3 regions of the Rhizobium sp. BR 250 genome follow, and region 1 is predicted to be linked to each of the others. Evidence: predicted binding sites of a transcription regulator. Region 1 holds the regulator's gene; each other region holds the start of a gene.
What was found. The regulator PhoB, encoded in region 1, activates phosphate uptake and scavenging genes when phosphate is short. The targets are predictions, from matches to a motif close to TGTCATNNANCTGTCAT.
Positions count from the first base shown of each region.

Region 2: QD336_RS15665 (esterase-like activity of phytase family protein) is a predicted target of PhoB. The motif match lies at 5,208-5,224, and genes of this name have one in related genera.
Region 3: QD336_RS21810 (ceramide glucosyltransferase) is a predicted target of PhoB. The motif match lies at 8,723-8,739, and genes of this name have one in related genera.

Region 1 is NZ_JARWKW010000003.1:41,000-51,443, reverse strand. Features, by position in the region: gene phoU (phosphate signaling complex protein PhoU) at 1-669, shown strand, start outside; gene phoB (phosphate regulon transcriptional regulator PhoB) at 700-1,383, shown strand; gene QD336_RS05475 (GcrA family cell cycle regulator) at 1,945-2,478, opposite strand; gene QD336_RS05470 (aspartate aminotransferase family protein) at 2,910-4,109, shown strand; gene argF (ornithine carbamoyltransferase) at 4,167-5,084, shown strand; gene QD336_RS05460 (Hsp33 family molecular chaperone) at 5,324-6,313, shown strand; gene apaG (Co2+/Mg2+ efflux facilitator ApaG/CorD) at 6,386-6,778, opposite strand; gene QD336_RS05450 (O-succinylhomoserine sulfhydrylase) at 7,012-8,196, opposite strand; SAM riboswitch at 8,240-8,318, opposite strand; gene QD336_RS05445 (2'-deoxycytidine 5'-triphosphate deaminase) at 8,392-9,492, shown strand; tRNA gene QD336_RS05440 (tRNA-Gly) at 9,546-9,619, shown strand; gene QD336_RS05435 (beta strand repeat-containing protein) at 10,217-10,444, opposite strand, start outside.
Region 2 is NZ_JARWKW010000009.1:84,077-94,520, reverse strand. Features, by position in the region: gene QD336_RS15690 (RNA degradosome polyphosphate kinase) at 1-331, shown strand, start outside; gene ppx (exopolyphosphatase) at 328-1,851, shown strand; gene QD336_RS15680 (DapH/DapD/GlmU-related protein) at 1,882-2,514, opposite strand; gene QD336_RS15675 (hypothetical protein) at 2,668-3,015, opposite strand; gene QD336_RS15670 (YunG family protein) at 3,185-3,532, opposite strand; gene QD336_RS15665 (esterase-like activity of phytase family protein) at 3,772-5,130, opposite strand; gene QD336_RS15660 (adenylate/guanylate cyclase domain-containing protein) at 5,274-6,302, opposite strand; gene QD336_RS15655 (hypothetical protein) at 6,548-7,153, opposite strand; gene rnd (ribonuclease D) at 7,237-8,397, opposite strand; gene QD336_RS15645 (MFS transporter) at 8,480-9,751, opposite strand; gene aspS (aspartate--tRNA ligase) at 9,943-10,444, shown strand, end outside.
Region 3 is NZ_JARWKW010000016.1:17,690-28,133, reverse strand. Features, by position in the region: gene QD336_RS21875 (SUF system Fe-S cluster assembly protein) at 1-299, shown strand, start outside; gene sufA (Fe-S cluster assembly scaffold SufA) at 405-794, shown strand; gene QD336_RS21865 (hypothetical protein) at 998-1,288, opposite strand; gene QD336_RS21860 (hypothetical protein) at 1,466-1,699, shown strand; gene QD336_RS21855 (DUF6714 family protein) at 1,734-2,183, shown strand; gene QD336_RS21850 (ABC transporter permease) at 2,275-3,483, opposite strand; gene QD336_RS21845 (ABC transporter ATP-binding protein) at 3,473-4,192, opposite strand; gene QD336_RS21840 (efflux RND transporter periplasmic adaptor subunit) at 4,207-5,505, opposite strand; gene QD336_RS21835 (hypothetical protein) at 5,744-5,899, shown strand; gene QD336_RS21830 (hypothetical protein) at 6,014-6,475, shown strand; tRNA gene QD336_RS21825 (tRNA-Arg) at 6,668-6,744, opposite strand; gene QD336_RS21820 (ETC complex I subunit) at 6,793-7,098, opposite strand; tRNA gene QD336_RS21815 (tRNA-Pro) at 7,365-7,441, shown strand; gene QD336_RS21810 (ceramide glucosyltransferase) at 7,495-8,637, opposite strand; gene QD336_RS21805 (DUF982 domain-containing protein) at 8,851-9,120, opposite strand; gene QD336_RS21800 (BON domain-containing protein) at 9,334-9,582, shown strand; gene QD336_RS21795 (DUF192 domain-containing protein) at 9,643-10,125, opposite strand; gene QD336_RS21790 (cold-shock protein) at 10,125-10,444, opposite strand, start outside.

The DNA of each region.
Region 1 (10,444 bases):
TTCCTCACACGTCGCATCGCCGAAATGGGCGGTCTTGCGGAACAGATGTGCGCCGACGCCGTGCGTGCGCTCGTCAATTCCGATGCCGCACTTGCCCAGAAGGTCATTTCCGACGACGCGATCCTCGATCATTCCGAGCGCGAGATCGGCGACAAGGCCATCGTCACCATCGCCAGACGCCAGCCGATGGCGGCCGACCTTCGCGAGATCATCGGCACCCTGCGTATCGCAGCTGATCTGGAGCGCGTTGGCGATCTTGGCAAGAACACCGCCAAGCGCGTGATCGCGGTTGCCGGAACCGGCGTGCCGCGCAAGCTCGCCCGCGGCATCGAGCACCTGTCGGAACTAGCGCTGGTACAGCTCAAGGAAGTGCTTGACGTCTATTCCACCCGCTCCGCCGAGAAGGCCAATGCCATCCGCGAGCGCGACGAGGAAATCGACGCCATGTATACGTCGCTCTTCCGTGAGCTTCTGACCTACATGATGGAAGATCCGCGCAACATCACCACCTGCACGCATCTTCTCTTCTGCGCCAAGAACATCGAGCGTATCGGCGACCACGCCACCAATATCGCCGAGACGATCTATTACATGACCACCGGCAGCCAGCCGGAGGGCGAGCGTCCGAAGGACGACAGTTCCAACACGCTCGGTTCGGTGACCGAGTAACAGACAGGCGAAGGCTTGCGGAGTTAGCATATGGTGCCCAAGATTGCAGTTGTGGAAGACGAGGAGGCGTTGAGCGTCCTGCTTCGTTACAATCTCGAGGCTGAGGGATATGACGTCGACACGATACCCCGTGGCGACGAGGCGGAAATCCGGCTGCAGGAGCGTATTCCGGACCTTCTCATTCTGGATTGGATGTTGCCCGGTGTTTCCGGCATCGAGCTGTGCCGGCGTTTGAGAATGCGGCCGGAAACCGAACGCCTGCCCATCATCATGCTGACCGCGCGCGGCGAGGAAAGCGAGAGGGTTCGCGGCCTCGCCACCGGCGCTGACGATTATGTCGTCAAGCCGTTCTCGACGCCGGAACTCATGGCCCGCGTCAAGGCCATGCTGCGCCGGGCGCGTCCCGAGGTTCTGTCCTCGGTGCTGAAATGCGGTGATATCGAGCTGGATCGCGAGACCCATCGCGTTCACCGCAAAAGCCGCGAAGTGCGCCTCGGCCCGACGGAGTTCCGCCTGCTGGAGTTCCTGATGACCTCTCCGGGCCGGGTGTTTTCCCGTTCGCAGTTGCTGGATGGCGTCTGGGGCCACGATATCTATGTCGACGAGCGCACTGTCGACGTTCATGTCGGACGCCTGCGCAAGGCGCTCAATTTTTCGCATATGCAGGATGTCATCCGCACCGTGCGTGGTGCCGGATATTCGATGGAAGCCTGAGCCAGACCAAACGGCACAGTTTCGCCAAGGCCGATAGTGCAACCGAAAATTTAGAAGCCCGAAACCGGAAACGGTTTCGGGCTTTTTGACTATGGATCTTTTCAAAAGCGGGCATCGTACTCAGGGGGCTTTAAATGCGGTGTAAATCCGGATTGTCGGATCACACCGCTGCCATCCGGTTTCTAGACCGCCTGCAGTTGATGGCGAACGCCTCCCGGAGGATATGCGCGTCAAAAAATCAAAGGTTGCGGATCCTCGCGACACGCCCAAGGATGACGCCGGAGTGTCTGGTGCAATCCCTCATCGCAAGGACGACGTTACGCTTTGTTTGGGCACGCCACGTCGCGATATGGCTGAAACTCCGCAAGGACCAAAGTCGTGTACCCTGTCCAGAAATTCAAACCGGCCGACAGTGGAACATGCCCGGTTTTCAGGAAGGCGAGGTGCGGGATATCTGCCCTTGGGTTGATTCCGAGACCGCAAAGAACCTCTGACTTTATGTCATAAAAAAACGGGCCCGAAGGCCCGTAGTTTTTGAGTGTCAAATGCGTGCCGCAACACTCAAGCTTTGCGACGCTCGCTCACCGGCTGGTAGGCGAGCTTTGCATGGAACTTGCAATAGGGTGAAGATTCCAGTGCTTCACAACCGCAAAAATGAAAATCGTCCTTGAGCGGATCGCCGACCGGCCACTTGCAGGTGCGTTCCGTCAGTTCCGTCAGTGTCAGGCGACGGGAAATCGGCGTTACGACGTTTCTGGAGGGAACATAGTCGAGAACTTCGGCGGTCTCGATATCGATTTCCTCATGCAGTGCCGTTGCCGCGTTGGAGCGGCTCAAGACCCGTGCGGGCGTCGCGTTGACGCGGGTCGCGAAATTTGTCGCGCGGGGAGCAGGGGCGGCCGTGCGCTTGGGCGCGGAACGCGCCGAAGTGACAGGGCCGCCGGCCTTGACGCGTCCCGGCAGATTGAGACGGTGGACCTTGCCGATCACGGCATTACGGCTGACACCGCCCAGCTGTGCTGCTATCTGGCTGGCGCTAAGCCCCTCGGACCACAATTTCTTGAGTTTCTCGACTCGCTCGTCTGTCCAGTTCATGCCGCTTCTCCGCTTTTCGCGTGTATTTTCGGCAGAATCCCTCTCCGCCCCGCGGGCGTGCCGCAAGCGTGGTTTCCGCCAGATTTTCGGTGACTAGTTCCGCCGCAATGCAGTCTAGTAATTAGCGATTAACCTAGTGCCAGCCCGACTCCGTGGCAAGAGTCGGGGGAATCATCTGGAATCGATTTTCCGGTTTTCCCCAACTTGCTGGCGAGTTGAGTCTGAAAGGCAACACCTTGGGGCTCATTCGCCACCGTCTACTAGTGCTTGAGACGCCCGGGAAATGCGGACTTTTGTTGACATCGGCAGGCGAAGTGACAATAGTGCCGGTGCCGCCGCAAGGCGGCATTTTTGATTTTCAGGCGGGGGATAACCTCGCCAGCCTATTGACAACCGTCTGACAGCGCATCCGCGCAAGGAGTGATACAGCCATGGCCGAAGCCGCCGCGCCATTGTTCGATACGTTTGCAAGAGCCCCCCTGCGCTTCGAGCGAGGCGAGGGTGTCTGGCTGTTCACGGAAAGCGGCGAGCGATATCTGGATTTTGCGGCCGGCGTCGCGGTCAATTCGCTGGGCCACGCCCATCCGCACCTCGTGGAAGCGATCAAGACCCAGGCCGAAAAGGTCTGGCACGTCTCCAACCTTTATGAAGTGCCCGGACAGGAAAAACTCGCAAAGCGCCTGACGGAAGCGACATTCGCGGACAAGGTCTTCTTCACCAATTCCGGCGCGGAAGCGCTGGAATGCGCGATCAAGACCGCGCGCCGTTATCATTATTCCAAGGGTCACCCGGAAAAGTTTCGCATCGTCACCTTCGAAGGCGCCTTCCATGGCCGCACGCTGGCGACGATCGCCGCCGGTGGCCAGCAGAAATATCTCGAAGGTTTCGGTCCCAAGGTCGAAGGCTTCGACCAGGTGCCGTTCGGCGATGTCGACGCGCTGAAGGCCGCCATCACGCAGGAGACGGCCGCACTTCTGATCGAGCCCATTCAGGGTGAGGGCGGTATCCGCGCGCCCAGCAAGGAATTCCTCCAGCTGCTGCGTTCGCTTTGCGACGAGCATGGCATGCTGCTGATTTTCGATGAGGTCCAGACCGGCGTCGGCCGCACGGGCAAACTCTTCGCCTATGAGCAGACCGGTGTTGCGCCTGACATCATGGCGGTTGCCAAGGGTATCGGTGGCGGTTTCCCGCTCGGTGCCTGCCTTGCCACGGCGGATGCCGCTTCCGGCATGACGGCCGGCGTGCATGGCACCACCTATGGCGGCAATCCGCTGGCCATGGCGGTCGGCAATGCTGTTCTCGACGTCGTTCTCTCCGAAGGCTTTCTCGAAAAGGTCCGTGATGTCGCGCTGGTCTTCCGCCAGGGTCTTGCCTCGCTGAAGGATCGTTATCCGGATGTGATCGAGGAAATTCGCGGCGAAGGCTTGCTTCTCGGCATCAAGGCCCGGGTTCCCTCGGGCGAATTGCTGCAGGCCATGCGTGCGGAACATCTGCTCGGCGTACCGGCGGGAGACAACGTCATCCGCCTGCTGCCGCCGCTCGTCACCACGGCGGAAGAGGCCCGCGAAGGTCTGGCACGCGTGGAAGCGGCAGCCGCATCCCTGACCGCGAAGCAGGCGAAAATCGCCTGAGGAAACAATAAAGGGCGGGCCTCTTCCCGGAGGCTCGCGAGCATGGGACAGTTTGAAATGGCTTCACCTAAACATTTTCTCGACCTGTCGGCCGTCGGCTCGCAGGATCTGCGGGCAATTCTTGACGATGCGCGCGCACGCAAGGTCGCCACGAAGGCCGGAACGGCGGAAAAGCCGCTTGCCGGCAAGATGCTGGCAATGATCTTTGAAAAGCCCTCCACCCGCACCCGCGTTTCCTTCGATGTCGGCATGCGCCAGCTGGGCGGCGAGACCCTTTTTCTCTCTGGTACGGAAATGCAGCTCGGTCGTGCGGAAACGATCGGCGATACCGCGAAGGTGCTGTCGCGTTACGTGGATGCCATCATGATCCGCACCACGGACCATTCACGCCTGCTCGAGCTTGCCGAACACGCAACGGTTCCGGTCATCAATGGCCTGACGGATGATACCCATCCCTGCCAGATCATGGCGGATATCATGACGTTCGAAGAACATCGCGGTCCGGTCAAAGGCAAGACCATCGCCTGGACGGGTGACGGCAACAACGTGCTGCACTCCTTTGTCGAGGGCTCGGCACGCTTCGGTTACCGCATGACGATGGCGGTGCCGATGGGATCCGAACCGCATGACAAGTTCCTGAACTGGGCTCGCAACAATGGCGGCGAGATCGCGCTGTATCATGACGCGGAAAAGGCGGTTGCGGGTGCGGATTGCGTTGTCACCGATACCTGGGTGTCCATGAACCAGGAGCACAAGGCGCGTGGCCACAACATCTTCCAGCCCTATCAGGTCAATGAGGCGCTGATGGCCAAGGCGGAAAAGGACGCATTGTTCATGCACTGCCTGCCGGCGCATCGCGGTGAAGAAGTGACGGATGCCGTGATCGACGGCCCGCAATCGGTGGTCTTCGATGAGGCGGAAAACCGTCTCCACGCACAGAAGTCCGTCATCGCCTGGTGCATGGGCGTGATCTGAGGAATTCACCCGGTCTTGATCATCGTCGGGCCGGGTGCTTGAACTTATACGCACCGATTACCATCTGTGGGACTTCGAAAAGGCTCGTCGGTTTGCTGGCGGGCCGTCATCACGATTTGCACGTTTTTCTCCGGAAGCGGTTTCGCTTCCCGGGTCTCTGTGCGACAAGCGAAAAAACCACATTTAAAAGCCGGACTTTTGGACGGTAGCGGCGCCACGGCTGCGCCAAGGAGTATCACATGGCAGATGTAACGGTTGAACTGGACGATCTCGATTTTGCTGGCGACGACAAGGTTGTGCCCTTTCAGGTCGAAGGTCTGGATGTGCGCGGCCGCGCCGTACAGGTCGGGCCGCTGCTGAACGCCATCCTCGAACGGCACGATTATCCCGCTGCGGTTGCCCGCCTTCTGGCGGAAGCGACGGTTCTGACGGCGCTGATCGGCACCTCGCTGAAGTTTTCCGGCAAGCTGACCGTCCAGACCAAGGGCGACGGCCCGGTTGACCTGCTGGTTGCCGATTTCTCCGCGCCGGACAGCATGCGCGCTTATGCCCGTTTTGATGAGGAGCGGCTGGCGGAAGCGGTTGCGGCCGGTGCAACCTCGCCGGAGCAATTGCTGGGCAACGGTATTCTCGCCTTCACCATCGATCAGGGTATGGGCATGCAGCCCTATCAGGGCATCGTGCCGCTGGATGGCTCTTCGCTGGAAGACATTGCCGGGGTCTATTTCCGCCAGTCGGAACAGCTTCCCACCCGCGTGCGCCTTGGCGTCGCCGAGTTCTTCGACCGCGACGGTGAAGGCAAGCCGCGCCACGGCTGGCGTGCAGGTGGCTTGATCGCGCAGTTCCTGCCACAGGCCCCCGAGCGGTTGCGCATGCGCGACCTGCACGGTGGCGATGGTGACGAGGGCGGCCACGAGGTGCAGGAGGACGATGCCTGGACTGAAGCCGTAACCCTGCTGAACACGGTGGATACTGACGAACTGACCGATCCGCAGGTGCCGGTGGAACGCCTGCTCTACAGGCTTTTCCATGAAAGCGGCGTGCGCATCTATGATCCGCAGGCCATTTTCGACCGCTGCAGCTGCTCGCGGGACAAGATCAAAGGTGTGCTCTCCGGCTTCACCGCCGAGGAGATCAAGGCGAGCGAGGAAGACGGCGCCATTGCCGTAACCTGCGAGTTCTGCTCCACCACCTATCGCTATGATGTCAGCGAATTCGAGAACGCCTGAATCTTTTGAGAATGCCTGAATCGAAAGCCGCGCTCTAAGAGGCGCGGCTTTTCCTTTGGCGGGTGGATGTCGTCAGTTCAGAACGCGCATCAGGCCGGGTGAATCCAGCGAAAAGGCGGGTATGGTGACGTTGAACACCTCGCCATTTTCCGTTTCCATTTCATAATGGCCAAACATCAGGCCTGACGGCGTATCCAGCGGGCAGCCGGAAGAGTATTCATAGCTGTCGCCGGGTTTGAGCTGCGGCTGTTCGCCCACGACGCCCGGCCCGTAGACCTCGTCCACCTGTCCGTTCTGATCGGTAATATGCCAATAACGGTTCACGAGTTTCACCGGGACATCGGAATTGTTCGCGATCACGACTTTGTAGCCCCAGACGTAACGATCGTCATCCGGGTCGGATTGTTCCTCGAGATAATACGGATCGACCGTTACCTCGATATCCCTTGTCAGAGCACGATACATACGCGCCACACCTCGATATTATGCCTGCCGCCGCATCCTACACTATAGGCTCTGGCTATCGTCAAGAAAATGAATGACTTGACGGGCAGGGGGCGTCTCCTGTTGCGCTGTTTTCCACCGTTAGGGATAACGATAAAGGTAAATATTGGTTGCCTGATGCGGGCTTTTCCGGCCGCTTGGGCAAACCATGGCCCGACACGCGGTCAGGCCATGGCGATTTGCGGATTGAATTTTCAGCCGGAAACGGCCGCAAGACCCTTTGCCAGATCTTCCAGCAGATCGTCGGTATCCTCGATGCCGCAGGAAAGGCGGAGCGTGCCGCCGGAAATGCCGAGTTCGGCACGCGCCTCGTCGGAGAGGTTCTTGTGCGTCGTCGTGCCGGGATGGGTGATGAGGCTCTTGGCATCGCCGAGATTGTTGGAAATCTTCACGATCTCAAGCGCGTTCTGCAGCTTGAAGGCCGCTTCCTTGCCGCCCTTCAGTTCGAAGGCCACCAGGGTGGAGCCGCCGGACATCTGCCGGGCGATGATATCAGCCTGCGGGTGATCGGCGCGGCCGGGATAGATGACCTTGGCGACCTTGCCGTTATCGGCGAGGAAATCGGCGATCTTCGAGGCATTGGCCGTCTGCTGTTTCACGCGCAACGGCAGGGTCTCGATGCCCTTCAGAAGCGTCCAGGCGTTGAAGGGCGACATGGCCGGGCCCGTATGGCGGAAATAATCCTGCAGCTCTTCTTCGATCCACTTCTTGTCGGAAAGGATCACGCCGCCGAGGCAGCGGCCCTGGCCGTCAATGTGCTTGGTGGCCGAATAAACGACGATATGGGCGCCGAGTTCGAGCGGCTTCTGGAAGAGCGGCGTCGCGAAGACGTTGTCGACCACCACCTTGGCGCCGATCTGGTTGGCGAGCTTCGCCACACCGGCAATATCCACGACTTCGAGCGTCGGATTGGTCGGGCTTTCGAGGAAGAACAGCTTGGTGTTCGGCTGGATTGCCTTTTCCCAATTGCCGAGATCACGTCCGTCGATCAGCGTGCATTCGATGCCATATTTCGGCGCAAGTGTTTCAACCACCCAGCGGCAGGAGCCAAAAAGGGCGCGTGCAGCGACGATATGGTCGCCGGCGCGCAACTGGCACATGATGGCGGCGGTGACGGCGGCCATGCCCGACGCAAGTGCGCGGGCGTCTTCGGCGCCTTCCAGCAGGCACATGCGCTTTTCGAACATGTCATTGGTGGGGCTGGCGTAGCGGGCGTAGATGAAGCCGTCCGTTTCACCCTTGAAACGCGCTTCGGCGGCTTCGGAGTTCTCGTAAACGAAACCCTGGGTCAGATAGATCGCTTCCGACGTTTCACCATAGGGTGAGCGTAGCGTACCGCCGTGAACGAGCTGGGTTGCCGGGCGCCATTTATTGCTCATGTGATCACCTTCAAAACAAAAAAACCGGCCGCAAAAGCAGACCGGTTCCTAGCACCCGGTCTTTTTAGCCACTTGTTTAACGTGGCTGCAAGCCGACCGGCCAAATCACCACGGGATAAGCTTGCCATACTGCCGTTACCGGCTTGCGTCAATGCTTTCCTTTTGGTTTTGTCGCCGTAAAAAGGAATGATGACCATGACGAGAACCACGGGCATTTTGGCGGATGGCGCAATCCGGGCGCTGTTTGCGGGCGGCAAGCTGAAAAGCGAGGCCGATCTCGATGTCGACCAGGTGCAGCCCGCCAGCCTCGATCTCAGGCTTGGCTCGAAGGCCTATCGCGTCCGCGCAAGCTTCATGCCCGGCCCCGGAACCCGTGTCATCAACAAGCTCAATCGTCTCAGCCTGCACGAGGTCGATCTCAGCCAGGGCGCGGTGCTGGAAACCGGTTGTGTCTATATCGTTCCCCTGATGGAAAGCCTTGATCTGCCGGCGGACATGTCGGCCTCGGCCAATCCGAAAAGCTCGACCGGCCGTCTCGACATCTTCACCCGCGTGATGACCGACAATGCACAGGAATTCGACAAGATCCCGGCTGGTTATACGGGCCCGCTTTATCTGGAAATCAGCCCGCGCACTTTCCCCATCGTCGTGCGTCGCGGCTCCCGCCTGTCACAGATCCGCTTCCGCATCGGCCACGCACTTCTCAATGAAAGTGAACTGCTGAAGCTGCACGAGACAGAAACGCTGGTGGCGAGTGAAAACCCGAACGTGACGGGCGGCGGCATTGCGCTGTCGATCGACCTCAAGGGTTTCGGTGAGAACGGGCTGATCGGCTATCGCGGCAAACATCACACGGCGGTGGTGGATGTCGACAAGAAGGCCCAGCACGACGTCCTCGATTTCTGGGAGCCGCTCTTCGCCCGCGGCCGTGCGGAACTGATCCTCGATCCCGATGAGTTCTATATCCTCGTTTCACGCGAAGCCGTGCATGTGCCGCCGCTTTATGCCGCCGAAATGACCCCTTTCGATCCGCTGGTGGGCGAATTCCGCGTGCACTATGCCGGCTTCTTCGATCCCGGCTTCGGCCACGCGCAGGCCGGCGGCACAGGCAGCCGCGCCGTGCTTGAGGTCCGCAGCCACGAAGTGCCCTTCATCCTCGAACACGGCCAGATCGTCGGCCGTCTGGTTTACGAGCACATGTTTGAGAAACCGGAGGGTCTCTATGGCACTGGCCTCGGCTCCAATTATCAGGCCCAGGGGCTGAAGCTCTCCAAGCATTTTCGCGCCGAACAATGAACCCGGCGGGTGCTTGACACCCGCTCGGAACTATCCGATGTCTTAGTCCGCGCGCGGGTGTAGCTCAATGGTAGAGCAGCAGCTTCCCAAGCTGAATACGAGGGTTCGATTCCCTTCACCCGCTCCAGTGACCTTTCCAACAGGAACAATGACGTCCAATAGGCGCTGATTTTTCAGCGTTTTCACCTGGCGCGTGCAAATAGTGAAATTCAGCGTTTTTCGGACATCGAAAAACGCGAGCGAGGGAGGCCGCGCCGGAAATTTGCGGGCAACTCTCGCCACCTTCGGTCAAGTGTTTCGGCACGCTATTGCAACGGCGGGGTGGAGAAGGACCTGACGGGAGCTCCGGCGCAGGACGCGGAGAAAAGTTGTGCGATCACCGTCGAGATAAAAGCAGGACGGTAACAGCGATCAATGCACGGCACGATATGGGCATCGCCACAGATGGCGGCAGCCTGCTTTCAGGCACGGAATCGACCTGCCAGCGGATATTCGGCCTATAACCGTCTATTCCATCTATCGACTTGGTTCTTCTCTTTTTGACCCAACGTGCATGCCACCATTATCTGTGGGGCCGCTATACCTGCTTCGAGCGACCGCTCGAAGCAGGTATAGCGGATGGCCCCATTCCTTGATTGGCTAGGCGCTTAACGAGATCTCGATCCACGCGCAGTGATCTTCCAACAAGAATAACAGTCTCCACCGCGCGTCTCATGCGCGAAAATCAGACGTCCAGATAGGACAAAATGGCTGCAGCGACGCTCGGCTCATCGGTTGAAGTGGAGGGCGCGATACTCTGGGCGGGGCTGTCTGCCAGTTCGTCGCTATTCAGTGCCGCCACCTGCGTCGGCGTCATGGCGGCGATCTGGCCTGGAGTGAAGGCGGCCGCCTGGGAGGCCGTCAAGGCGGCGAGCGCACTGGTGCTCAGTCCGGAGATCGCGTTTGAACTCAA
Region 2 (10,444 bases), on a different contig from region 1:
GGCGCTGGTCTATATCGGCTCGGCCGACATGATGCCGCGCAACCTCGACCGTCGCGTCGAGACGCTTGTTCCGCTCACCAATCCGACCGTGCACGAGCAGGTTCTTTCACAGATTATGCTGGGCAATCTCATTGACAACCAGCAGAGCTACGAGATACTTGCGGACGGAACGTCAAGGCGCATCGAGGTGCGTAAAGGCGAAGAACCGTTCAACGCGCAGCACTATTTCATGACCAATCCCAGCCTTTCCGGACGTGGTGAAGCCCTGAAATCCAGTGCGCCCAAATTGATTGCCGGGTTGATTTCCTCCCGCAAGAAACAGGCTGAATGACTCGATCAGAAGCACAGGGGCGGCTGACCGGCCTTGCCCCCGTTTCCGTCATAGATATTGGTTCGAACTCCGTTCGTCTCGTTGTATATGAAGGCCTTTCCCGCGCGCCCGCGGTGCTGTTCAACGAAAAGGTCCTTTGCGGCCTTGGCAAGGGACTGGCGCTGACGGGCCGCATGCATGAGGAAGGTGTCAGCCGGGCGCTGATGGCGTTGAGGCGCTTCCATGTGCTTTCCGAACAGGCGCAGGCGCAGAAGCTTTATGTGCTGGCGACGGCTGCGGCGCGTGAAGCGGAAAACGGCCCGGATTTCATCCGTGAAGCCGAAGCCATTCTCGGCTGCGAGATCGAGGTGCTGTCCGGCGAAAAGGAAGCACTTTATTCGGCCTATGGCGTGATCAGCGGTTTCCATGATCCCGATGGCATCGCTGGCGACCTCGGCGGCGGTTCGCTCGAGCTCATCGACATCAAGGGCAAGAGCTGCGGCGAGGGCATCACCCTGCCGCTCGGCGGCCTGCGGCTGTCGGAACAATCGGACGGCTCGCTGGAAAAGGCAGCCACCATCGCCAGAAAACACGTCAAATCCTTTGCGAAGCTTCTGGCGGCGGGTGAGGGGCGCACCTTTTATGCGGTCGGCGGCACCTGGCGAAACATCGCCAAACTGCATATGGAGATCACCGGCTATTCGCTGCATATGATGCAGGGATATGAATTGCCGCTGGAGGAAATGCTGAATTTTCTGGAGGAGGTCATCGTCTCCCGGGACAGCAAGGATCCGGCCTGGCAGGCGGTCTCCAAGAACCGCCGTTCGCTGCTGCCCTTCGGCGCCATCGCCATGCGCGAAGTCCTGAAGGTGATGAAACCGGCAAAGATCGCCTTTTCGGCGCAGGGTGTGCGCGAAGGTTATCTTTATTCGCTGCTGACGGAAGAGGAGCGGGATTCCGATCCGCTGCTGGTCGCGGCGGATGAGCTTGCCATTCTGCGCGCCCGCTCGCCAGAACATGCGCGCGAACTGGCGGACTGGAGCGGTCGCACCTTTCCGGTCTTCGGCATTGATGAGACCGAAGAGGAGAGCCGTTACCGGCAGGCGGCCTGCCTTCTGGCCGATATCAGCTGGCGCGCCCATCCGGACTATCGCGGCTTGCAGGCGCTCAACATCATCGCCCATTCGTCCTTCGTGGCGATCACCCATCCCGGCCGCGCCTATATTGCGCTCGCCAATTATTATCGCTTCGAAGGCCTGAACGATAACGGCACCACGGAGCCGCTTGCGGTAATGGCAGGCGAACGTCTGCAGGAACTCGGCAAGCTGCTCGGCGGCCTGCTGCGTGTCGTCTACCTCTTTTCGGCCTCGATGCCGGGCGTCGTCGACCATCTGAAATTCCGCAAATCCGACAATCCGGATCTCGATCTGGAATTCGTCGTGCCGCATGATTATTGCGATTTCGCGGGCGAGCGTCTGGATGGCCGTTTGCAGCAGCTGGCGAAGCTGACGGGCAAGCGACTGGCCTTCGTATTCGAGTGACGAGCGGCGATGCCCGTCTTGCGGCGCTGGCTACGACCAGCGCTCGCAAAAGGCTTCGATATCGCTCGACTGAAAGTCGGCAAGCCGCGCCATGATCGTCTCGAATGGCCAGTCCCACCAGGCGATGGAAGCAAGCTTCGCCGCGATGGATCGCGAAAAGCGCTCGCGAATGATTTTCGCAGGAACACCGCCGACGATGGTGTAGGGCGGCACATCTCTGGTGACCACGGCACCGGCGGCAAGTACCGCGCCGTCTCCAACCGTTACACCCGGCAAGACGATGACCCCGTGACCGATCCAGACATCATGGCCGATGATGGCGCGATCCTGCTTTCGCTGGTCGAAAAAGGCGTCGTCGCGCACCGCATCGGCGGAGTAATATTCCGGGCAGTAGCTGAAACGATGCATGGATGGCCGGTCCATCGGATGGTTCGGCGCACCGATCCTGACTTCCGCGGCGATGGCGCAGAACTTTCCGATTATCGCGTCCCCTACCATGCAGCGGGGACCGAGATAGGAGTAGCTCCCGAGTTCGACATTATGCAGCGAGGTATCAGCCAGAATTTCGCAGCATTCACCGATGCTTGAATCCCTTATGCTCGCTGTCGCATGAATAACGGTCTCTGCGATTTTCGGGCGCTTGATCTGAGCGGTCGAGTCCATTCCAGTCTCCGGATTTCGCGCCTGCTTAACCGGGGATGATGAAGGGTCTGTGACGCGGGATGGTGAAAGCAGTCCGGTCGTGGCCGCCGGCTTTTCTCTCAAGTGCGGATCACGCCGGTTGCTCGCGCAGACGTCTTCTCTTCATGAGGCGCATCACCTGACGGTGACATCGACCGGGGTTTCTTTTTTCTCCCAATAGTGCTCGGTTATGTTCCGAGCGTTGCGAATGATGTGACCGGCGATTTCAGGGTCTCCGCCCTCGAAGGTCTTCGGGTCGGCCCCGCATAGGAGCAGGAAGAGCTGCTGATGCGCGACTGCGGCAAAATAGTCATGGGGCGGTGGCTGCATGTCCGAATCGACGGTCTTGAACGCTTCAGCGACCTCTTTGCTGGCGCGCTCAAGGGCGGCGTGAATGCTCGCCATCATCGCCGCTTCCTTGCGTTCCAATATATCCTGGATCTGCCGCTCTGCCGGTGTCGGTACCGGACAACTCTCACTCATCAAAGACTCTCCTGTCACTGCGTCCATTGCGCCAGCCAGGATTATCGCATTGATTGTGACCGCTTTGCGGAAAGGCAGAAATTGCGGTTGTGGAACGGGGCGGAATAATTGCGCGTCATGCCGGAAGTCGCCGGGTAAACCGCAGGTGCGAAATTCCCGCGTAAACGGTTCAGCCGTGCCCCAATGCCTTTCTGATGCAGGCGCTGAGATAGGCATATTGCAGCGGCGTTATCGTCGCCATGGCCTCCGTGCGGCTGGCAAGCCTGTCCTGATAACCGACCGGAATATCGAACTGGGCGAAGGTGAAGTCCCAGCGAATGCCTTCGACGATATTGTAGAAATGCTCGGCGCCGCTGACAGCGGTTTTGGCGAGTTCACCGCCGAAAATATCCTGCACCACCAGGGCGGTGACGCTGCCTTGTCCCTTGGCGGGGTTTTCGCGCGACCAAAGGCTGCTGGTCTCACCCGACCAGCTTTTCTTCAGGGCGTAATATAGTCTCTCTGCATGGTCCTGCATGAAATGTCTTCTTTTCCGCAAGCATGTTTCGGTTAAAGCATTTCCAGCAAAACTGTGCTCGGTTTTGCGTCCGGAAATGCGCAAAAACAAAGAGTTAGAGCAATGGAGGTGAACCGGTGTTCACCGGAATTGCTCCAGCTCTGGAGAATCGGAACGGAGCGCCATGCAGACATTGTGTCTGCCGGGCGCTCCGTCGGGATCATTCGCCGCTGCCAAAGCGATTGACAGCAGCTTCGGTCTTACTTGGCGTCAAGCAGGTCCTTGACGTCCAGCAGGACGAATTCGTTGTCGTCAGCCTTGTCCAGCGCACGGCCGGCCGAGAAGGGCAGGTTGTTGTCGTTGCCAACGATGATATGCGTGGCATCGACGCGGTCGACATTCTCGATGGTGACGAAAGGCATGTCGTAATAACCGTTGCCGCCGCCCTGACGCTTCTTGTTGTCGGGGTCGGAGATTTTCAGAAGATCGATATAGCCGATCTTGCGCGCGGCCTTGCCGACATTGGCGTCATTGAACTCGATCTTGTAGATGCGCTTCACCTTGGCGGGCACGGCAAAGCAGTTTGCTTCCGGCTTCTTCGGGTCGGCGCAGGCCTTGTCGGCGGTGCCGGCGCCATTGTCACGTTCGATGACCAGCGCCGTGCTGTCGTCCAGCATGTTGAAGTCGCCGATGGCTTCGCCGCCCTGGGCCAGCGGGTAGAGCCAGCTGCGGCCGGTCCATTGCTTCTTGGCGGTGTCGAGTTCGATGATGCGCAGCGCGGTTGCGCCGTCTTCGGTCTTTTCCACCTGGCCATCAGCCATGTAAAGCGGACCTTCCAGAAGGCCGTAGAGCTTGGAACCATCTTTGGAAAGCGCCATGCCTTCGTAACCGCCGGAACGCTTCAGGTTGAAGGCCGGCATCTTCTGTGTCGGGTTGCCGGGCAGGGCAAGCGTGGGATGATCCGGAGACTTCACCTCGATGTCGCCGGCCTTGGTGGCGATGACGTCGGTCAGCTTGCCGTCGCGGGTGAATTTCAGGATGTAGGGGCCGAATTCTTCGCCGACCCAGAAGCCATCGGCAACCGGCTGAATGGACTCAACGTCGAAATCCGCGCCGGTCAGATAACGCTTGGCAGTGCCTTCGAGAACGATGGGGAAGGGCGCCTTCATGTCCGGGTCGGAAAGGAACACGGTTTCAAGCGCATTGACCTTGCCGGCATCCCAGTCGAGTTTCAGGTGGTGAAGCATCAGCATGGCGTCGCTGGAATTGAGCTTGGAACCGAAGCCATTGTCGGAAAGGCTCCAGAAGCTGCCATCGGGCATGGCCTTGATGCCGGAAAAGCCCTGCATCGGCTGGCCGTTGAACGGCATGGAAAGGCCGGTCAGGCGCATGCCGTCCTTGCCGGGCACGGTGCCCAGGCCTTCGGCGCGCTTGCGGTCGGCGGTGGTGAACTTGGCGGAGGTCTTGAGGTGCTCCGGCGCATCGGCGGGCGCCGCGATGATGGTGTTGGCCGGCAGGATGGCGTGGGAGACGAGCTTTGCCGGAAACTCCTGCTCTGCAGCGTGCGATGCGGTGGCAAGCGTAAGAAGCGCGCAGGAGGCGAAAAGAATGTGCTTCATGATGGTGACCCCTCGATACCTGTTGAAGACTGGATTGACGCGATAGGGTCGTCGCATGACAGGCAAGTGATTGCCGTTTGAAGCTTTGATGAAATTTTATGACGGCCATCACCGACAGATGGCCTCTGGGGGCCGAGAGGCCCTTATGCGGCGGAGGCCTGTTGCTGGCTGAGCGTGCAGACGCCAAGCGTCTGGCCACGGCCCTTCACCGCATGTTCGCCGAGATATTCGCTGCGCACGCCCTTCGGGAGCACCAGCTGGTGAGCAAGATCGGCGGAAATCAGCACCGGATGGCCGAGCATCTTGCTCAGCGATTCGAGCCGCGAGGTCGTGTTCACCGTATCGCCGAAATAGGTGATCTTGTGATGGTCGACGCCGATTTCGGCGGTGATGACCGGACCGCCATGGATGGCGAAGCGCAGGCGCGGCACTTCGCCGAAGCGGGAAAGCCAGATGTCGCGCTTGTCCTCGATGGTGGCCTGGATATCGAAGACGCAGCGCACGCAGGCCGCCCGCCGGATCGCCATGTGATAGGGCCAGGTGATGATGGCGGCATCGCCGATATAATCATCGATGACACCGCCGTGTTTCCTCACCGGTGCGGCATAGCTTGCGAAGATTTCTCCAAGAAACTCCTGGGCCTTCAGGTCGCCATGGGTTTCGGCGAAGGAGGTGGAGCCGACGAGATCGATGAAGATGAAGACGCGGTCTTCGCTGACCGGGCGGCGATAGCGCCCGAGAATGAGATCGATGAAGATATCGCGGCCGAGAAGCTCACGCACACGCATGATGAAGACGATGATGCCGCAGACGATCAGGGTAAAGATCAACGTCTGCACCTCGGCATGCACGGCCCGTTTCCAGGTACCGGGGAATATCCCGCTCAGCCACAGGATCGTGCCGCCGAGCCCGAAGCCGCAAAAGACGAGGATGGCGTAGATGATGAGACCGACGGCGATATAGGCAGGCGTCGGCAGGGCGCTGACCTGCCGCGACAGGCCGGGCATGATGTAACCGCGCTCGAAAGCGAGAATCGGCGCGCAGGCGAAGAGCGCATAGGTGGCGCCGATCAACGCGCCGCCGCCATATTCCAGAAAGGCGTAGGCCACGCCGCTGCCGGCCACGGCAACGAAGAGCACCACGTAATCCAGGATGGGCAGCAATTTTCTCATATCGGTTCTGGTCTCGGGAAGGGAAGGCCCGCCGCTCCCTTCGGGCGAAGCATCTGTTCAGGTCATATGCGACATTAATGGGGAAAAAGCGCCGCAAAAAGTGAGCAATCGGTAAGGTTGCATGAAGGATTGGCAAGGCTGTTGCCCCGTTGCCGCAAAACGGGTGCGGATGCGCCGTTGCGGCTGAGATGTTTTGTCGCATTTTTGGGGGCGCGAAACCGCGATCCGCCTTTTCTGGAACCGCCCTAATAGGAGGTTCTGTAATAGACCGTTTCAAGCGGGGATTGCGGCCGGTCCTCTTGCGTGCGGTTCGACCATTTGATCGGGAAGGCGGCAAAGCGCAGCCTGTTGCCGTCGATCCAGGCCCGGTCGAACAGCGTATCGCCCTTGCGGGCGAAGGCGATCGCCGCGCAGGTTCGACCATCGACGTCGAAGGGGATATTTTCCCTCCAGCCAGTCAGGCCGCAGCCGGCGCCTTTCGGGTCGCGATTATAGTGCTCGACGACGTCGCTGTCATTCGGCGTCATGGTGATCGAGGTGACGGTATGGGCAAACTGCAGGCTGTCCTGATCCTTCAGGCCACCGTCCAGCGTGCCTTCGTAGCGCACCTGCACCGTTGGCTGCTGGCAGCCGCTGCGGGCATAAAGCTGCGAGACGGCCTGCATGCGCTCGCCGCGAATGGTGAGGCGCGTGACGATGCCGTGGCGGTCATTCTTGCCGATCTTCAGGCAGTCTGTCGTCCATTCACCTTGAAGGTCGACCTTGCCTTCAGCGGCGTGGGCGGGAAGAGAGGGGAGAATGCCTGCCGCCGCGACAAGTGCGGCGAGCAGCGGAATGCGGGCAGGTTTCATGGAAATACCCTTGGAATCGCGCAACCATCAGCAGAGAGATGGGGCGCGATGCGGGCAAAATTGGGGTGGAAAGCGGCGAGCGGTTACGACTCGCTCGCCGCAACCTCTACGGCCTCGACCTTCTTGCCGGCGAAACGCAGGGCGACTTCGCCATTGATGAGCTTCAGCGCCACATCGCCGAACAGCTCGCGCCGCCAGCCGGTCAGCGCCGCGACAGTTGCGTTCTCGCCCTCGGCGGCGATCTTGTCCAGATCGTCGCTATTGGCGATGACCTTGGCGGCGACGCCGTGCTTGTCTGCCGTCAGCTTCAGGAGAACTTTCAAAAGCTCCACCGCAGCACCGGAGCCTTCCGGTGCATGGCTGTGGCGCGGCGCCTTCGGCATCTCTTCCTTCGGCAGCGCCAGTGCCGCATTCACCGTCTCGACGATGGCGGTGCCGGAGGCGGACCGTTCCCAGCCCTTCGGGATGGTGCGCAGCCGCGACAGCGCCTCGGCATCCTTCGGCTGCTGCTGGGCGATTTCGAAGATGGCGTCGTCCTTCAGCACGCGGGAGCGCGGCACGTTGCGCGACCGCGCCTCACGCTCGCGCCAGGCGGCGACGAATTTGAGGATGGCGAGTTCGGTCGGCTTGCGCAGGCGCGATTTCAACCGCAGCCACGCATCGTCGGGATGCATGTCATAGGTGTCGCGCGATTCCAGAATATCCATCTCTTCGGTCAGCCACAGCGAGCGGCCTTCGCGCTCCAGCTGCGCCTTCAGCGCCAGATAGGCATCGCGCAGATGGGTCACATCGGCCAGCGCGTAATCCAGCTGCTTCTCGGTCAGCGGACGGCGGCTCCAGTCGGTGAAACGCGAGGATTTGTCGATCTGCACATTCTTGATCTTCTGCACCAGCTGGTCGTAGGAGATCGAATCGCCGAAACCGCAGACCATGGCGGCAACCTGCGTGTCGAAGATCGGGTGCGGAATGAGCCCGCCGAGGTGGTAGATGATTTCGATATCCTGCCGTGCGGCGTGGAAAACCTTCACGACGTTTGGATTGGCCATCAGTTCGAACATAGGCGTAAGATCGAGACCCTTGGCCAGCGGATCAACCAGTACTTCGAGCGTCGGGCTCGCCATCTGTACGAGGCACAGCTCCGGCCAGAAGGTCGTTTCCCGCAAAAATTCGGTGTCGATGGTGATGAATTCCGATTTCGCCAGTTCCGTGCAGGCTTCGGCGAGGGCGGCAGTCGTTTCAATCATTGCAAATGGCCACTCGTGAAAATTATCCGTCTTACTTTCCCTTTGCCGGGCGCATGTCAATACAAAGCCCGCTTTTCCGGCCTCAAGGATCGTTTTTCTCGGGCGGATCGGGCTCCGGTCCATCCTTTTTGGGTGGCGGAGCTGTGGCGAGCTTCTGGAAATAGGCTGAGGTGCGCAAAAGTGAGCTGAACCGCCAGTTCCGCTCCTCCACGGGAACGCCCTCGCGCACCTGCAGCCGGTAGATGGTATAGGCGATGAAAACGATCTGGATCGCGGCCGTATAGCTGAACAGCGCCTTCGGGCCGAACTGGTCGATCAGCACGGAGGCGAGAAGAGGTCCGACCGTCGCGCCCACGGACCAGAAGAACAGGAGCCCGGCCGACATCATCGCATGCTCGCCTTCCTTGGCGTGATCGTTGCCATGCGCGGAACTCAGCGAATAGAGCGGCAGGGCGAAGGCGCCGAAGACGAAGACGCCGACGATGTTGCTCCACTCGTCGGTGCCGGCGAAGAAGGCGAGGAACAGGCCGACGATGACAGAGCCGGCGGTGGTGGCGAGAATGATGATGCGGCGGTCATAACGGTCGGAATAGACGCCGAGCGGATATTGCAGCACCACGCCGCCGATGATGCCGGCACTCATGAAGGTGGCGATGGCGGTGACGGACATGCCGATCTGTTCGGCATAGATCGGCCCCATATTGCGAAACGCCGCCATGCTGAGGCCGACGGCCACGCAGCCAACCACGGCAAGCGGTGAGATGCGCCAGACCGCGAAAAGATTGAAGGGAATCTGCTTCGGCGGGGTGGGGTTGGATTTGTCGGCAAGAGAGATCGGCACCAGCGAAAGCGACAGGGCCATGGCGATCAGCGAAAACACCACCGGTCCGCCGATGCCGGCGATGGGAATGATATATTGCGCAAGCGTCACGGAGCCGAGATCGACGAAACGATAGACGGAGAGCGTGCGCGCCCGGTTGGAATTTGTGACCTGCGCATTGATCCAGCTTTCGATCACGGCAAAAAGACAGGCGACCGCAATGCCGATGACGAAACGCATCAGCATCCAGAACACGGGGTGGATGACGAGCGGCATGGCGATGGATGCCGCGGAAGCGACCGCCGCCATGGTGGCGAAGGTGCGGATATGGCCGATCCGGCGCATGAGCTGCGTCACCGAAATGCAGCCGAGCGCGAAGCCGATGCTGTAGGCGGCGCTGATGAGGCCGATGGTGCTGGCTGAAAATCCCTCGGAAAGGCCGCGAAGCGCGATATAGGTTCCCTGCAGGCCGTTGCCGCCGATCAGAATGCCGGCGGTGACGAGAAGCGGGATAAGAGGTCTGATCTGGCTCATTGCGGGCCGACTCGGTTTGGCGGGGTGGATTAGCCCTATCTAAAGCCAAGGCGGGGGAAAGGACAGTCGCAAGGCGACATTGTTGCGCTTTGCCTTGACAAATCAGGCTGGCCATGCGCTTTTCCGGCAAATTTCGACAGTGCCGCCCATCTGGCCTCCAACAGGCCCACGACACGTTCCAGGATAAAAAAATGCATCGTTACCGCAGCCACACCTGTGCCGCTCTCCGCAAGTCCGACGTTGGCGAAACCGTTCGCCTTTCCGGTTGGGTTCATCGCGTGCGAGATCATGGCGGCGTTCTCTTCATCGACCTTCGTGACCATTACGGGATCACCCAGGTGGTTGCCGATCCTGATAGCCCGGCCTTCAAGGTTGCAGAAACCGTGCGCGGCGAATGGGTCATCCGCATCGACGGCCTCGTCAAGGCCCGTTCGGAAGACACCGTCAACAAGGGCATGGCGACCGGCGAGATCGAGCTTTATGCGCAGGAAATCGAGGTTCTGGGCGTTGCCAAGGAACTGCCGCTGCCGGTCTTCGGCGAGCCCGAGTACCCTGAAGACGTTCGCCTGAAGTACCGCTTCCTCGACCTGCGCCGCGAAACGCTGCACAAGAACATCGTTCGCCGCACGCAGATCATCTCCGCCATGCGCACCGGCATGGGCGATATGGGCTTTGCCGAATATACGACGCCTA
Region 3 (10,444 bases), on a different contig from region 1:
GCCTCAGCGACGACGTTATCGCGGCGCTGAAGACCGTCTACGACCCGGAAATTCCGGCCGATATCTTCGAACTCGGTCTCGTCTACAAGATCGACATCGAAGACGACCGGATGGTCAAGATCGTCATGACGCTGACCGCTCCCGGTTGCCCGGTGGCCGGTGAAATGCCGGGCTGGGTGGAAAATGCCGTTGGCGCCGTCGAGGGTGTTTCCGGCGTCACCGTTGAAATGACCTTCGATCCGCCGTGGACGCCGGATCGCATGTCGGAAGAAGCACAGGTCGCCGTCGGCTGGTACTGACGTGATTTTGACGGGTGTCATCTCTTGATGACATTCTCAGGCGCTATTAGATTGAATTCCATAAACATCGAGCCTTGAACTCGATTGTCGAAGGAGAATGAGCCCATGGGCTTTGCGATCATGACCATGACGGGGGCTGCGGCCTCTCGCGTTAAAGCAATCGTCGAAAATTCCGGACCGGACGCCAAGGGCGTGCGCGTCGGCATCAAGAAGGGTGGCTGCGCAGGCATGGAATATACCATCGACCTCGTGACCGAGGCGGATGCAAAGGACGATCTGGTCGAATTCGAAGGGGCGAAGGTCTGGGTTCAGCCTTCCGCCGTGCTTTATCTGCTCGGCACCCAGATGGATTTCGAAGTGACCAAGATGCGTTCCGGTTTCACCTTCAACAATCCCAACCAGACCTCGGCCTGCGGCTGTGGTGAATCGGTTGAGCTGAAGCCCGCCGATCTGGCGGCACTGGCGAAGCAGCGCGAGGCTGAGGCGAGCGTTTGATCGCTTGCGTGGGCTCTTCGATGGCGCGGGGTCCTTTCATTGTGCACGCAGCATTCCTGCAAACGCGACGTCATCCTCGGGCTTGACCCGAGGATCCATTCCCCTCACATCGCTTGAAATGTGCGTAGATCCTCGGGTCAAGCCCGAGGATGACGGAGGACAGGTCTGAGCTTTCGTTTCCCGGAACTGATTGTCACCGGAAATCAGTTTTCGAAGGACGATGACTGCTGTTTCAGGGTATTGATAAAATCCGCCAGAGGATGAATCGGTGGCGTCGTCGTCAATAACGGTTCGAGAGCGGCGGCGATCGTCTGGCAATCGTCTGCCGAGAGCGACCGAAGGCTCGAGACGATTTTGTTGTAGACAGGCGTCCCGCGCGCCGCGAAGGAGCGATTGATCACAAACTGCTCCGTCTGCCCGTCAACGCGCTCCACGAAGAGGGCGAGCGAACCGCCGTCAGCGGCGGCAGCGCTGTCCGATACCGATTTGAACATCCAAACTCCGTCCGGTAAACTGGAGGGCGAGCCTATCCGATTGACGCCCTGACGCAAGATCAGCAAGGATATCGGATATTCTGCGAGGTTTGGCGGAGGTACGGAACCGCATGCCTTCCATGCTCCGGGAAGGCGTTTCGGGCCACCGGCGGGATTGATCGTGGGGAGTGAACCGGGATGGACATCAGTAGCGCCTCGATTGATATCTGGACGATAGGACTGATCGTCGCCAGCGTCGTGGCTGGCCTGACGCTGATCGTTGGTATTGTTTGCCTTGCATTTTACTGGGAGGAGACAAAGGGATCTGCGGCATCCAAGGGTGATGCGTTGAATAGCCCCCCGCTCGAACGGACTGAGGGTGGAGACTGGCCCACAGTGCACGGCGACGCGAGTGGGGGAGCGCATCATTGAACAGGCAGACTATTTGATGAGGCCGGAACCCGATATGATTGCGAATGCCAAAGCCGCGGTGCGGGCGGCATTTGGGGGTGTCACTTTGGGTGGCGGCATCGGTCTCTCCGAGGCGCAGGCGCTTGATGACTATGCGAATGATGAAGTTCGCGCGACATGCCGCGCTGGCGATGAGAAGAATGATTGGGCGGCGATCCCGCCAAGGGACCTCAACAGACATTCCGGCAGCCCCGCCTTCCTTGATGCTGAAGGAATGCGATTTCATTTGCCTGCCTATATGATTGCTGATCTTGATGGCGACTACAGGCATGAATTCGCACCCTATTTATGCGGGTGCCAGGAGAAGTTTTCCTTGCTGACCCCTTTGCAACGGACTGCCGTGGAAGTGTATCTCCGTGCCATCAGTGAGAGGGAAAATGTGCCGTCCTATCAGGATGACATAAATCGCGCACTTGAAGAGTGGGTTGGTCTGCGCGCGCCTTAGCGAGCGATTAAAGCGGTTCGGCTAATCCCTGGAAGAACCAGAGGTTTCCGTTTATTGTCCCAAGAGCCGGTTGCGGTTTGAAATCCAGCTTTCATTCATGCCTGAGCGCTTCGATCGGGCTGAGGCTTGCCGCCCGCCGTGCCGGGAAATAGCCGAAAATCACCCCGATGGCCGCCGAAAAGGCGAAGGCGAGGAAGATGATCGACGGGCTGGTGACGAAGGGCACGTTGAGATAACCGACGACAGCGTAAGCAAGGCCGAGGCCGGTGAGGATGCCGACGAGGCCGCCGAAGGCCGACAACATCACGGCTTCCACCAGAAACTGCGTCAGCACCTGTTTTTCCAGCGCGCCGATGGCAAGCCGAATGCCGATTTCGCGGGTGCGTTCCGTCACTGACACCAGCATGATGTTCATGATGCCGATGCCGCCGACCAGCAGGCTGACGGCCGCGACCGCGCCCAGAAGCCCGGTCAGCAATGTCGTCGTGCCCGTCATGGCCGAGGCGATCTGGGTCATGTCGTTGACGGTGAAGTCGTCCTCACGGCCGATGCCGATGCGGCGGCGCTCACGCAGCAGGTTCTGCAGGTCGCTCTGCACCTTGGCGGTGGAAACGCCATCCTGCGCCGAGACCATGATCGAAGAAATGGTGGTGGTGCCGCCGATGCGCCGCTGGTGGATTTTCAGCGGCATGATGATGGTGTCGTCCTGATCGTCGCCGAGGCCGGACTGGCCTTTTCTGGCGAGAACACCGATGACGGGGCAGGAGATGTTGCTGACGCGGATCGTCTGACCAACAGGGTTTTCCGCGCCGAAAAGTTCCTGCCGCACTGTTTCGCCGATGATGCAGCCGATCTGGCCGCCGCGATCTTCGGCGGGCTGGAAGTCGCGGCCGAGAGCGATCGTCCAGTCCTGCGCGATCAGATAATCATTGGTGGTGCCGATGACGCTTGTCTGGTGGTTCTTGCCGCCGAAAATGACGGTTGCTGCGGAACTGCGGTTCTGGGGCGCGACAGCACGGATGCCTGTGACCTGGTTGCGGATGGCCTCGACGTCGCGGTCATCGAAGCGTTTGGCTTCGGTGCTGGCCCGTCCGGGGCCGAACTGGCCGGGGCGGACGAACAGCATGTTGGTGCCGAGCCGCGAAAGCTCCGATTTCACCTGTTCGGTCGTACCGTTGCCGATGGTGACCATGGCAATGACGGCGGCGACGCCGATGACGACGCCAAGCACGGTGAGGAAGGAGCGCAGGAGGTTGCGGCTGATGGCGCGCAGCGCAAGACGCGACGTTTCAAAGAACATCGGTAGTCTCCTTCTTGTCCGCCGCGCTGTCGGAGGCGAGATGCCCATCGACGAAACGCAGCAGGCGTCCCGCGTGGGCGGCGATATCCTCTTCATGGGTGACCATGACGACCGTGATGCCCCTGTCACGATTGAGCGCGGTGATCAGCTCCATGATCTCGATGCTGGTTTTCGTATCGAGATTGCCGGTCGGCTCGTCGGCCAGAAGCAGGGCAGGGCGGGTGACGATGGCGCGGGCAATGGCCACACGCTGCTGCTGGCCGCCGGAAAGCTCCTGCGTGGTGTGATCCTCGCGGCCTTTCAGGCCCACCTGCGCCAGCGCCTCCATGGCACGTTCGCGCCGTTCGGAAGCCTTCATGCCGCGATAGATCAGTGGCAGCTCGACATTTTCCACCGCCGAGGTGCGGGAAAGAAGATTGAAGCCCTGAAATACGAAACCCAGCATGTGCCGGCGCAGCAGCGTCAGATGCTCATTGTCGAAGCCGCTGGTCGGTACGCCCTGAAACAGATATTCGCCTGATGTCGGCACGTCCAGACAGCCGATGATGTTCATCGAGGTGGATTTGCCCGAGCCTGATGGCCCCATGATGGCGACGAATTCCTTCTCGCGAATGGAGAGGCTGACGCCGTCGAGCGCGCGGATCGCCGCTTCGCCGCGGCCATATTGCTTGACGACATCGCGGAATTCGATGAGCGGCGGCTGTTGCATGCGGTTCTCCTCCGTCAGCCGGCGTTGCGGGCCGTTGCGTCGGTAATCACCTGATCATCGGCTTTCAACTCGCCCGATTTTACCACGGTATGCTGACCGTCGGTGGAGCCTGTTTCGATGGCGACGGAGACCGGCGTGTTGTTGCGCAGCACCCACACGGTTCTCTTGCCGGTCGCGGCCTGACCGGCATCGCGGTTCTGCGAGCGTCCCATGCGCGGCGGGCGGAACAGGCTCATCAGCCCGCCACCACGGGAGGCGGATTCGCGCGGCGGCGTATAACGAAGCGCGGAATTCGGCACCAGCAGCGTGTCCTTGATTTCCTCAACGATGATATTGGCGGTCGCCGTCATGCCGGGGCGCAGCAGCAACTCCGCATTGTCGACCGTCAATATGCCCTTGTAGGTCACCACATTGGACACGGTTTCGGAGGCGAAACGGACCGTTTCGATTTCGGCCGGGAAGCTGCGGTCGGGATAGGCATCGACATTAAACGTGGCCTTCTGCCCGGTCTCGACCTTGCCGACATCGGCCTCATCCACCGAGACCTGCAATTCCATATGGCGCAAATCGCCGGCGATGGTGAACAGCACAGGCGCGTTGAGCGAAGAGGCGACGGTGGCGCCGGGATCGACGCTGCGGGTGAGGATGACGCCATCGATGGGCGAGACGATCTTGGCCTTGCCGAGATTGACTTCGGCGAGCCGCAGATCGGCTTCGGCCGAAAGCACGGTCGCTTCGTTGACCTCCAGCGTGGCTGCGGCCGCATCATGGGTGAATTGCGCCGCATCGAGATCCTGCTGGCTGGACACCCGGTTCTGCACCAGCGACCGCAGGCGCTCCATGGATGTCTTTGCCGAGCCGAGATCGGCGCGCGCCTTCAGCACATTGGCCTTGGCGGAGGCGAGCTTGGCGCGGGCGCTCTGCACGTCGGCTTCGAGCTTGTTGGTATCCAGCTCCGCCAGAACGTCTCCGGCCTTGACCGGGCTATTATAGGTGACGTTGACCTTGCGCACCGTGCCGGACAATTCGCTCGATATATCGACCTGATCCGTCGGCTGGACGGAGCCGGTGGAGGTGACGATGACGGACAGATCGCCCTGGCGCGCCGCTTCCGTGGTGTAGCTATAGGCGACGCCCGCCGCACGCGACTGGTAATAATAACCCAGGCCACCGCCGATCAGAACAAGGAAGGCGGCCACATAAAGATAACGGCGCGATTTCTTCTTCCTGCCGTTTCTGTTCGTTCCCAGAATCTCACGCAGATCGGGTTGGCTGTTTGGTGTATCGCGGCCAATGCCGTTGGCGTCATTCATTCTCGTCACCCGCAAAATTCAAAATACCACAGAGGGTTGTTTCCGCTCAGCGGTTTATCCGTCCATCTGTCGTTCTGTATTCCTCTGATTGTGGGAAGTGACATAGCTTGCCCCAAGGGTGAAGTGAAAACTTGGTAATATTTATGATAGTTCTGGTCTGATAGAGATAAGCACTGGAGAGCCCGATGCCACCGACACGGCAAAAGGTTTCAGCAGCGACAGTCAGGACGATGATGAAATGAACGACAATGTGGTGAAGTTCCGCAAACCGGTGCCGCCGAAAAAACCGCGCGAACCGCTGGGTCCGAAAGCGAGGAAGGCTTTGACGATTGCGGCTGTCATTTTGTTTTTCGTGGCTGCGTGGGGTTATTTCACGCTGATGGGGCAGGGGTAGGGCGAAAAGTTCGCCGAAGCGGGCGGATGGCGTTCCTGAATGCCATTATTCCAATGACCGCGATTGTGCAGCAAGTCAAAACTCTCGGCCATCAAATCAAAGGAACCCTCCCGAATGCACGACAGAGTTCAAAGCGCTATCCCCAACCTAGTTCCGGAAGTAGTTGATAAATTGGAACGCCTTATCATTGATGTTGTCACAAGCATCGATGAGGGACGAGATTGCACAGATCAGCTTGCGGCTATTAACACGTTTTCTGGCAATCAAAATTATAACAAAGAAACGTTTTTTAAGCTCTATAGCTGGACGAGTGAAAGAGAGTTCGCCGAGTTGATCTCGATGGGGCCTCCCCCTAACATTCCTGACTTAACCGTGGACGAAATTGCTGCATGCTTGGATATTGTGGAGAGTGCGGCTGAGCCACGCGCAAGCTTTTGCTTTCGCATTTTAGAGCAGAATTTTCCGACCGTCTCCATAACGGATCTCGTCTACAATCCGGATATAAAACTAGATAATTTCGCCTTGGCAAATGAAATACTCGACCACGCATCAAAGCCCAACATCATCCGGCTGTAACTATCGAAACATGGCCGATAGCCAGCACCACCATTGGAGATTTGACCTGTGGCATTTAGAGGTGCAGTCTACCTTACGATAACGGCACACTTCTCGTCGGTTCGCCCGTATAGTCAGGCAGACTGCTTCCTGCGGCGAAGAAGCAATCGGACATCAATGCGAACAGTCATTCATGGAAAAGTAGAGAAGCGGTGGCGACCCCTGCAGGACTCGAACCTGCGACCTACTGCTTAGAAGGCAGTTGCTCTATCCAGTTGAGCTAAGGGGCCGTCATGCCGGGCAATCGATACTCCGGCAAAAACTTTGATCGTCGTGTTTCAGTGCGTCCAGGGCTGGGTGCGGTTGAAACGAAAATTGTCGGTGTAGGAAACCACCTTGCGGGTTGCTTCTTTCGGCAGGATGACGCGGTATTCGATGCCCTTGCGCTGGGCATAGGCTTCGGCCTGTTCCTGCGTCTCGAATGTTAGCTTGACCTGCTGCTTCATGTCGGAGCTGGAGGTATAACCCATGATCGGATCGATCTTGCGCGGAACCTCGGCGTCGAATTCCAGAACCCAGACATTGGTCTTCGCCTTGCCGGATTGCATGGCGGTTTTTGCAGGGCGGTAAATCTTCGCAGACATGTCGAAACTGCTCCGGTTGGACAGTGGGGCGCAACACCCCGAATTATTCTTCACGTACCTGAATAGAATAACCAAATCGTGTCAGGAACGTTGAATTTGAAATGGACTGACTTCAGGTGAGAGTCAAGACGATTATCCCGCGCTTTCCTTTCGCGCCACTGCAACGCCGGCGACGGATTTTGCCGATCGAGGCCGCGACTGAACAAAGATGAATTTCCCTGTTGCGGACTTCAGGTGAACCGTGTATTCCCCAGCCATCGCCTCGGCGGAGTGTAGCGCAGTCTGGTAGCGCATCTGGTTTGGGACCAGAGGGTCGGGAGTTCGAATCTCTCCACTCCGACCATTTTAAAGCAAAACATCAGCTTTCCGGCGTAACCTCTTTCAAAAAACCAGTATTTATTCCGCCGATGGTCCGGCCAGCGTGCTCTCCGCCGTGCCGATCGTCATCACATTGCCGCGCCATGCCACCGCGCTGCCGATCCAGCTGCGTGCCCAGACGACGGGCATGATCATGTCGCGGGCGATCATGGCCGGCAGCGTGTGGAGCGATACCGGCCAGCCATTAAGGGCGGCAAGCGCCAGTTCCGGCACGTACATGAGGGCGAGCGCGGCAAAGGCCGTTGCCACGAGGTTCACATCCATCATGGTAGCGGCGGCGAGCGCGAGGAGGAGTGGGGGAAGTGCGCCGGTCAGGATTTCCGGTGCGAAATATTGCGGGAAGGTCACGCGTCTCAACCGCGCCCAGCGGGTCTGGCGCGACCAGATTTCGCCGGCATGGCGCTGGCCGAGTGGTTGCTCGAAGGGAGTGGAGACCAGATGCACCTTGCGGCCGGCGCTTCGCACCAGCTTTGTCGAGGCGGCGTCTTCGGCGATTTCGGCGGCGAGGGCGCGAATGCCGCCATTCTCCTCCAGAAACGGCTTGTTCCACAACATCGACTTGCCCTGCGCAAAACCCATGCCGATCGCTTCCGCAGCATATTGCCAGCGCCCCTGCGAGCCGTTGAGGAAGGCGCATTCCACATGTGCCCAGAAGCCCGCCGGCCGCGAGCCGAGCGGCGGCGAGCAGACCAACCCGCTATCCTGCCGCCAGGCCGACATCATGGTCGTTATATAGGATTTCGGCATCAGCACGTTCGAATCGGCGAGAATGACCCATTCGTGGCGGGCGGCGCGCCAGCCCTTGACGCAATTGTTCAGTTTCGGATTGGCACTGATGCGGTCGTCACCGATCAGCAATTGCGCCGGCACCGTGGGGAAGGCCGATTGGGCTTTGCGCACTTCCGCGATCACGGGATCGAATTCATCGGCGACGCAGAACAGCAGCTCGTAATCCGGCCAGTTGAGCTGGAAGGCGCGCGACAGCGTCAGCGGCGTGAAATTTTCGACGCCGCGCAGCGGCACGACCAGCGAGACCGGCGGTTTCTTCCGCACAAGCTCGTTTTCGGCATCGCGTCTCGTCAGCCGCCAGCCGGCCAGAACGATGCCGAGAAGATTGAAGGCAAGGAGCAGAATTGCGCAAAGGGCAAAGACAGTTTCCATGCTGGCCAGTTCCACTCCCAAGCTTTCGGCGGTTATTCCGCCAATCGATTCCATGGAATTCGTCTCTGCCGATTATAACGTTTGCGTGACAGTTACATGTCATCATCCGCAGGCGGACGGGCTGCGCCGCGTGTGAAAACCTGGTGAAGACACATGGCCGCAAAAGAAAAGCCCTCCGTGGTGAAGGGCCCAATCGTCACGATGACATGAATTCTAGTGGATGTTCAGAATATGGGCATGGCTGCTTGCAACGAGAAACGATTCTCGCGCTATTTCGATGTCGCATTTGCCGGCGATCGCATCGAGGCAGTTTTTGCAGGCTTCCTGATGTTCCGGGCCGTGTTCCTCCGGCCAGCGGTACATCAGCATGTCCAGCGCCACCAGCGGGCTGTAGATTTCCACAGCCGCCGACAGTGGCAGGTGGATCGCCACCGGCTTCATCCACAAGGCGTGGTGACACGGCTCCGTTCTGTTAATCAGCATATCATTCTCCTCCCTGTTTATCTGGTCTCGACAGCCTTTCTCACTCCCATGCGCGAAATGTTTGCCTCACGAAATGGTTCCCGATCACCTAAAATGTGATCGATCAGGGGGTTCCAATTTTCCAAGATGAATGGAAGATGAACGAATAGATGAACCGGAGATGAACAAAACCGCCCATCAGGCGTTGTTGTGTCCATAAGAAGGAGAACGCATATGTTCAATTTGTCAGGCATTCAGGAAAGCTTCTTCGGGGATCGCATGGCGGGCGTCTGCCAGGCGATTACCTCGGCGCTGGCCTTCGAATCGGGCCTCGAAAAGTCACGTATTTCGGCAAGCGTCGAAAATGACGTGATCTATCTGGAAGGCACGGCCGATTCGGTCGAGGCGATCGACATCGCCATCAATCTCGCTTCTTCCATTTCCAATTGCCGGGTTTTGAGCCATATCGAGCCGGTCTACTGATTATTGCGTCGGCCGGGTGAAACCTCGTCCGGCCCGTTCAGACGCAATAACGCGGCAATCTTACTTTCGGTTGCCGATTTGCGCACTGCGGATCATATCGCCCGGCTTGATGCCATAGCGTTTTGCAGTGCCGCCATTCAGTTCAAGAACGAAATTCACCGGGCCGCGGGAGCTGATGATGGCTTCCGAATGCGGAACCGCGTTCTCGTGGATATGGGTGATGCGCCCGTCGCGGGCGATGAACAGCATGTCGAGCGGGATGAGGGTGTTGCGCATCCACATGGCGACGTCGCGTGACATACCGAAATCGAACAGCATGCCACTTTCAGGCGGCATCGACTTGCGGAACATCAGGCCCTGTTCGCGCTGGGCATTGTCCAGCGCCAGCTCGGCAGTGAAATCGTGGGTTTTGCCCGAGGCGGTTTCAATTGTCAGTGGCTCTGACGTGAATGTCAGCCGTTCCTGAGACTGGGCGGCGCCCGCAAGCGTGAAAAAAAGAAGCGCCAGAATGGCGCTTTTCACCATCTGGGGCAGGGCGGCCATCAATGCGACATCCCGATGGAGACCGGGTTGTCGGGGTGGATTTCCGCCGCCATCAGGCCCTTGTCGCCATCGCCGAAACGCACCAGCACCACCTGGCCGGGGCGAAGCTCCGTCAGGCCGAAACGGCGCAATGTTTCCATGTGCACGAAAATATCTTCCGTTCCTTCGCCGCGCGTCAGGAAGCCGAAACCCTTGGTGCGGTTGAACCACTTGACGATGGCGCGCTCAAGCCCGCTCGAAGGCGTTACCTGTACATGGGTGCGCACCGGCGGCAGCTGCGAGGGGTGAACGGCGGTCGTTTGATCCATCGACAGGATAC